DNA from 2 places in the Dyella ginsengisoli genome. Region 1 is predicted to be linked to the other one. Evidence: predicted binding sites of a transcription regulator. Region 1 holds the regulator's gene; the other holds the start of a gene.
What was found. Region 1 encodes sigma-54, which starts transcription at its own class of promoters, with help from an activator protein. Its sites were predicted from a motif close to TGGCACGNGCNTTGC; they were not measured.
Positions count from the first base shown of each region.

Region 2: the regulator sigma-54 is predicted to act here: its motif matches at 1,683-1,697, upstream of flgB (flagellar basal body rod protein FlgB).

Region 1 covers NZ_JADIKM010000002.1:257,093-260,982, reverse strand. The annotation lists gene hprK (HPr(Ser) kinase/phosphatase) at 1-722, opposite strand, end outside; gene hpf (ribosome hibernation-promoting factor, HPF/YfiA family) at 885-1,214, opposite strand; gene ISP17_RS08190 (RNA polymerase factor sigma-54) at 1,361-2,845, opposite strand; gene lptB (LPS export ABC transporter ATP-binding protein) at 2,963-3,682, opposite strand; gene lptA (lipopolysaccharide transport periplasmic protein LptA) at 3,686-3,890, opposite strand, start outside.
Region 2 covers NZ_JADIKM010000002.1:137,119-141,008, forward strand. The annotation lists gene flgE (flagellar hook protein FlgE) at 1-98, opposite strand, end outside; gene ISP17_RS07610 (flagellar hook assembly protein FlgD) at 139-804, opposite strand; gene flgC (flagellar basal body rod protein FlgC) at 822-1,244, opposite strand; gene flgB (flagellar basal body rod protein FlgB) at 1,250-1,642, opposite strand; gene ISP17_RS07625 (chemotaxis protein) at 1,891-2,808, opposite strand; gene ISP17_RS07630 (methyl-accepting chemotaxis protein) at 2,984-3,890, shown strand, end outside.

The DNA of each region.
Region 1 (3,890 bases):
TCGCGCAGCGGCTTCAGGTGGATCACCAGGCGCAGGTACTTCGACGCCTTCACCGCGGTATGGCCGAACATCTCGCGCACGTTGAGCACGCCCAGGCCGCGCACTTCCAGCAGGTCCTGCAGCAGCTCGGGGCAGGTGCCGTCGATGACGTCGGGCGCGATCAGGGTGAATTCGGTGGCGTCGTCGGCCACCAGCCGGTGACCGCGGCTGATCAGCTCCAGTGCCAGCTCGCTCTTGCCCGAGCCGGACTCGCCGGTGATCAGCACGCCGATCGAGAACACTTCCAGAAACACGCCATGCAGGGTGATCCGCGGCGCCAGCATGCGCGCCAGGTGGTACTGCATCCAGGTCAGCAGCTCGTGGCCGCGCTTGGCGCTGATCCACAGCGGGGTGTTGGTTTCCTCGGCCACCTCGCGCAAGTCGGAGGGCACCGCCTGGTCCTTGGTGACGATGAGCGCGACCGGCTGATACGCCGCGATCTTGTTGATCGCCTCCCAGCGTTGGCGCGAATCGAGCTCGTCGAGGTACTTCAGCTCCTCGGTGCCGATGATCTGGATCTTGTTCGGATAAATGACGTTGAGGTAGCCGACCAGCGAGGGACGGCGCGTCTGCGTCACGCCGCGTTCCAGCACGCGGCCTTCGCCGCGCATGCCGGCCGCCCAGCGCAGCGCCATGCGCTCATGCACGCCATCGAAGAGTTGTCGGGCAGTGAGCCGGTCCACGTCATCGGGTCCTTTGGCCGGGCTGGCGGCCGGTGCGGCCGCCAGGGGGCAGGGACCATTGTGCCAGCTTGTGCTGCGGCGGCGCAGTCGCGCCCGAGCGGAAACGAGAGCGGCCCGCCGAAGGGGCGGGCCGCGGGTGGATCGTGCGGACGGGGTGGCGGCTCAGCCGTACAGGCGCTCGTCGCGGCGCACTTCGGCCTTGTGCTTGTCGCACACTTTCTCGCGGTGCTTGCGCAGTTGGGTCACCAGCTTTTCGAACATGATGTCGATGGAGACGTACATGTCCGGCTCGAAGGCCTCGGCGTGGAGCAGGGCGCCGGAGGAGGTATGCAGCGTTCCTTCCGCCTTCTGCTGCAGTTTGTCCAGCGAAAGCACCACGGCCAGGCTGGTCAATCGGTCATCGAGGCGGGTGAGGCGGTCGAGCCTGTCGGTGACATGCGCGCGCATGGCTTCGGTGATATCGACGTGCTGACCGCTGAGTTGGAATTGCATGTTGCGCCTCCTCTGTTACTGCCGCCTTCGCGGCGTGATTCGATGCGTCGGCCGGGCCGCATGCCCGGTGCGCATCCACAGTCATCTGGTGCTGCCCCGTTCTGACGCCGTCGCCTCGCCGAGGTTCCGCGGGATGCGCGGATCGTTCAGCCGGCGCGCTGGCGTTCGCTGGAGCTGGGAATTCGCATGGCCTCCCGGTATTTAGCGACAGTGCGGCGCGCCACCTGGATGCCCTTGCGGTGCAGTTCCTCGGCGAGCGCCTGATCGGACAACGGTTTGCGCGGGTCCTCCGCATCGACAAGTTTGCGCAGCATGGCCTGGATCGCCGTGGACGAGGCGCTGCCGCCATCCTCGGTGGACACGCCGCTGGAAAAGAAGTGCTTGAGCTCGAATGTACCGCGTGGCGTGTGGATGTATTTGCGCGTCGTCACACGGGAAATGGTCGATTCGTGCATGCCCACCTCCTCGGCCACCTCGCGCAGCACCAGCGGGTGCATCGCCTCGGGGCCGTAGTCGAGGAACGCGCTCTGCCGCCGCACGATGGCCTCGGCCACCTTGAGCAGGGTCTCGGCCCGTGACTCCAGGCTCTTGATCAACCACCGCGCCTCCTGCAGCTGTCCGCGCATCCAGCTCGCGTCCTCGCCGCGGGCCTTGGCGATCAGGTTGCAATAGTGCTGGTTAAGACCCAGTCGCGGTTGGCAGTCGGCGTTCAGGCTGACTTTCCAGCGGCTGCCGTCCTTGTAGGCATAGACGTCGGGCGCCACGTATTCGACCGGCGTGGCGTCCATCGCGGCGCCGGGGCGCGGATCGAGGCTGCGGATCAGGGCCGAGGCGGCGATCACGTCGTTTTCGTCGGCGCGCAGTTTGCGGGCCAGCTTGGTGACATCGTTGCGGGCCAGCAGGTCCAGCTCACCCTCGACGATGCGTAGGGCCAGCTCGCGCTGCGGGGTGGCCGACGGGTCGAACTGCTCCAATTGCACGCGCAGGCAGTCGCGCAGGTCGCGACTGGCCACGCCCACCGGGTCGAATGCCTGCACCTGGCGACGCACCGACTCCACTTCCTCAGCGCTGGCCTGGAGGTTGGCCGGTAGCGCCGTGAGCAGCGCTTCGGCGCTTTCGGTGAGGTAGCCATCGGGGCTGAGCGCGTCGATGATCACCGTGGCGATGGCGCGCTGCCGCGTGCTGAAGCCGGAAAGATTGAGCTGCCACAACAGGTGTTCCTGCAGCGTCTCGACGGCGGCATTCTGGGGCTCGAAATCCTCGTCGCTGCGCGAACCGCTGTTACTGCTGCCGGCGCTGCTGCCGAGGGAGAAATCCATCGGCTGCTCGCCGGCGCCGTCGCCGTCGGCCCACTCGGGCGCGTCGCCGGTGTCATGGTCGTCGCTGGTGCTGCTCGACGTGGTGCTCGACGTGTTGCCGCCGCCTTCGGGCAGGTAGCTGCCTTCGGCTTCCTCGCCTTCCTCGGTCGACTCCGCTTCCTCGGCGAACTCCAGCAGCGGGTTGCCCTCGGCGATCTGGCGCAGCTCCGCCTCAAGCTCCAGCTGCGAGAGTTGTAGCAAGCGGATCGCCTGCTGCAACTGCGGCGTCAGGGTCAGCTGCTGATGGAGGCGGAACTGGAGTCCGGGTTTCATACCGACCGGGGAAGGTGGATTGCGACCCCATCCTAACCCCAGCCCGCGGGGCCGAACAGCCTTGAACCCGGCCGCGACGGCCCCGATGCAGGACCGATTGCCGCGGCCGTCCCGGCCTCAGAGGCGGAACTCGCGCCCCAGGTAGACCTCGCGCACCTTTTCGTCGGCCAGGATGTGCGCCGGAGTGCCGCGGGACAGCACCTCGCCCTCGTTGAGGATGTACGCGCGGTCGCAGATGCCCAGCGTCTCGCGCACATTGTGGTCGGTGATCAGCACGCCGATGCCGCGTTCCTTGAGGTGGCGCACGATGCGCTGGATCTCGCCCACCGAGATCGGATCGACGCCGGCGAACGGTTCATCCAGCAGCATGTAGCGCGGCTGCGCGGCCAGCGCCCGGGCGATTTCCACCCGGCGCCGCTCGCCGCCGGACAGGCTGATGCCCTTCTGGTCGGCGATGTGGGTGATCTTCAGCTCTTCCAGCAGGTTTTCCTGCTCGGCCACGCGCTCCTTCGCGCTCAGCCCCTCGCGCAGTTCGAGCACGGCCATGATGTTGTCGGCCACGCTCAGGCGTCGGAAGACGGACGGCTCCTGCGGCAGGTAGCCGATGCCCAGCTTGGCGCGTGAATGCATCGGCAGGCCGGTGATGTCCTGGCGGTCCAGCTTGATCGAGCCGGCGTCGGCCTCGATCAGGCCCACCACCATGTAGAAGCAGGTGGTCTTGCCGGCGCCGTTGGGGCCGAGCAGGCCCACCACCTCGCCCTGGCGGATGGAGAACCCGAAGTCGCGCACGACTTGGCGCGAGCGGAAACGCTTCTGGAGGCCTTCGGCAGAGAGCATCGATCAGGGCTTTTGGGTGCTGGAGGCCGGGGCGGGAGCGTCGGGCGCCGCCGGAGCTGCGGCCTTCTTCTTCGGCTGGAACACCATGTGCACGGTGCCGGTGCCACCGCTCTCGCCAGTCATCTGGCTGCTGGCGGTGTCGTAGGTGAGCTTGTCGCCGTGCGCTTCGCCGCGGCCCTGCTGCTTCACCGAGGCGTTGCCGGTGAGC
Region 2 (3,890 bases), 120 kb from region 1:
TTGAAGCCGGTGGTGTTGGCATTGGCGATGTTGTTGGCGATGACGTTGAGGTCGGACTGCGCGGCGTTGATGCCGGTGAGCGCGGTGTTCAGAGCCATGATGTGTTCCTCGAATCAGTGAATGGATGCAACGCGTGCGTCAGAGGATCTGGGCCACCTGGCTGAGCGCGACGCCGCCCACGCCAGCCACCTGGAGGTAGGTGCCCACGTCGCTGCCGCCGTAGCCCACGGCGGTCACCTTGCCGGCGACATAGGTATCGAACGGGCTGCCCGCGTTGCTGGCGGCCATCGAATAAGTGCCCTGCGGCAGGGCGTTGCCGGCATCGTCCTTGCCATCCCAGCTGAACTGGGTAAGGCCGGAACTCGGGGCCGGCACGGTCATCGTGCGCACCACGTTGCCGCCGCCGTCGATGATGTTCACCGTGAGGTCGCCCGGCACGGTGACGTTGGCCGCGCCGTTGACGGTGGCACCGGCGTAGTTGACCGTGGACGACGGCACCACCACCTCGCGGTTCACCAGGTTGGACGAGCCGAGAACCTGCGAGGTCTGCAACGCGCCGTTCACGGTGCTGTTGAGCGTCTTCACCGAGCCCAGCAGATCCTGCGTGGACTGCAGCTGGCTGAACTGCGCCATCTGCGAGACGAACTGGTTGTTGTCCACCGGGTTGGTGGGGTCCTGCGCCTGCAGCTGGGCAGTCATCAGCTTGAGGAAATCGCTCTGCGTCATGCCGCCGGCCTTGGCCGCGGTGGTGACCTGGCTGGCGGTGCTGCCCGTACTGGCGTTGCCGATGGTGTTGATGGTCATGCGTGCGCTCCTTCGGACTACTTGCCGAGGTCGAGGGTTTTCACCATCAACTGCTTGGTGGTATTCATCACCTCGACGTTGTTCTGGTACGAACGCGAGGCGGAAATCATGTTGACCAGCTCGTCGACGGGATTGACGTTGCTGCCGTAGACGTAGCCGTTGGCATCCGCCATCGGGTTGCCGGGCTCGTAGCGGCTGGGGATCGCCGCCTGGCTCTCGGTGACGCCATCGACTTTCACGCCGACCGTGCCGGCGTCGGCCATCGCGCCTTCCACGCGCTGCTTGACCGCGGCGAACAGCGGCTCCTTCGCGCGATAGGCGCCCTGCTGGGTGCTCGACACGCTCTCGGCGTTGGCGAGGTTGCTGGCCACGGTGTTGAGCCGCAGCGATTGCGCGGCCATGCCGGAGCCGGCGGTATCGAAGATCTTGAACATCGACATGGCGATTACCCGGTGATCGCGGTGCGCAGCATGCGGATCTGCGCGGTGATGAAGGCCAGGCTGGCCTGGTAGTGCACGCCGTTGGCGGCGAAGTTGGCCTGCTCGACCTGCTCGTCGACGGTGTTGCCGTCCATGCTGGGCTGGGTGGGGTTGCGCCACATCAGCTTGTCGGCCGCCTGCGCGGACGGATCGACCTGGCCGGCGGTGGGCGTGCTCAGTGCCAGCCCTTCGGACTGGCCGCTGGCCTGCATCAGCGCACTGCGAAAATCCACGTCGCGCGCCTGATAGCCGGGCGTGTCGGCATTGGCCAGGTTGCCGGCCAGCACTTCACTGCGGCGCTGCCACAGACCCAGCGCCTGGGTGTGGATGCCGAACAGGTTGTCGATGGGTGCACTCATGGCTTGCCTCCGCGCGGTATCGGACCGCAGGGGGCTTGAGGCAATTCGCGTGCCACGGGGCGAAAAGCGTTGCAGGAGCTGGGTTTGCACCCGGCGCCGGATTCACGCTGCGGGGGCGAAGTCGGAAAACCGACGCAGCGCCCGACCGCCTCGCCGCGGGCAGGAGGCCACCGGGTGAGTGACGGATGCCGCTACAGGGCGAGGTGCGGTCCTACAGGGCCGCGCCCTTGCAGCGGCCCTGGGTCATCTCACCCCGGCAACAGATCCAGCACCGCCTGCGCCAGCAGGTCCGGCTGGAACTTGGCGATGAAGCGGTCGGCGGCGACCTCCTTCACCATCGCCTCGTTGAACATGCCGCTGATCGAGCTGTGCAGCACGACCTTGAGTCCGCGCAGGGCGGGCGTCTCGCGGATCGCGCGGGTCAGCGCGTAGCCGTCCATCTGCGGCATCTCGATGTCCGACACCACCAGATGCACCCGCTCGGCCGGCTCCACTCCCGCCAGCTCCTGGAGCTTCTCCAGTGCACGCACGCCGTCTTCCACCATCACGCATTCGATGTTCATCTGGCGGAACACGCCTTCGATCTGGCGCCGCGCCACCAGCGAATCGTCGGCCACCAGCACGCGGCGCGGGTGCATGGCGTGGCCGTCCACGGCCCGCTGCATGTGCGCGGACAGCTCGCCCGGCACGCCGTGGATGCTGGCCAGCACGTGTTCCACGTCCACCACCGCGACCAGCGCGCCGTCCACGCGGGTGATCGCGTTGACCCGCGTACCGAAGCCCAGCGCCGGCTCCGGCGTCACCAGCGCGCTGCCGTCGCAATGCACCATGTGCTTGAGGTCGGCCACCAGGAAGCCCTGCACGGTGCGACTGAACTCGGTCACCAGCAGGTGCGCCGAGGCGACGTCCTTCAGCGGCGGATAACCCAGCGCGGCGGCCAGGTCGATCACCGCGATGGTCTGGCCGCGGTAGTCGCAGCTGCCGGCGATCAGCTCGTGCGCGCCGGGCATGCGTTCCAGCGGCGGCCGGCGCAGCACCTCGCGCACCTTGAACACGTTGATGCCGAACAGCTGCGCATCGCCCAGCCGGAACAGCAGCATCGCCACGCGGTTGTGGCCCGCCAGCCGGGTGTGCCGCTCCACGCTCTCCAACAACGCACCGCTCATGCCGGGTTTCCCTTTCGCAAGCTGCACCGCACGCGCGGTGGATCAGCGGCTATCGGCGGTGGCCGGCGCGGCTTGAGCGGACGCGGCACGGCGCCATGGCATGTGCCTTGCTTGCTCAAGTTCCGTCGCCGGCGGTCGATCCCCCGCTTGCCACCTGAAAAGGAAACGTCCGTCCATGAGCTTCATCCGCAGCCAGCATCTGGCCGCCTTCGCCCAGGCCGCCGCCGTCGGCGACGAGGCACAACTCGCCCGGCTCGGTGATCAGCATCCCCGGCTGGCGCTGGCGCTGGCGCCGCTGCTGAAGCTGGCGGCCGGACGTCCGCCCGCGGCCGTCGCGCTGCAGACCATCGAACAGCAGAGCCTGCTGCTCGGTGCCGCCCAGCAGCTCGCGCACGAACAGAAATCCCTGGAAGACTCCGCCCGCGAATGCCGCGACAGCGTCGGGCGTTTGACGGACGGCAGCGCCGGGATCTCGACGGGCCTGCAGCAGGTCGCCGCCAGCCTGGACAACGCCGACCAGGCCAGCCACGCCGGCGCCGGCAATGTCAGCGAGCTCGATGGCCAGCTGCGCTTGCTGCGCAGCGCGATGGCTGCGATGAACCGCAACCAGAACAAGCTGGCCGAACAGGTCGCGCAGATCCGCAAGCTCACCGGCGTGGTGCAGGAGATCGCCCACCAGACCAACCTGGTCGCGCTAAACGCGGCGATCGAGGCCGCCCGCGCCGGCGAGGCCGGCCGCGGCTTCGCGGTGGTCGCCGACGAGGTGAAGCAGCTCGCCGAAAAGACCACCCTCGCCACCACCGAGATCGAAACCGTCACCGGCTCGATCGGCGAATTCTCGCTGCAGCTCGACGGCGACGTGCGCCAGGGCATGCTGCGGCTGGAACGCGCGCAGCAGGGCATCGGCCAGGCCGACGCCTCGCTGCAACAGGGCGCCACCGCGCTGCAGCTGGCGCGCGAGCGCATCGGCACGCTGCGCCAGAACCACGATGCCCAGCACGTGCGCGCCACCGGCACGCAGGCCACGCTGGGCGCCTTGCAGCGCCGCGGCACCGAGGCGCGCCGACAGGCCGAAGTACTGG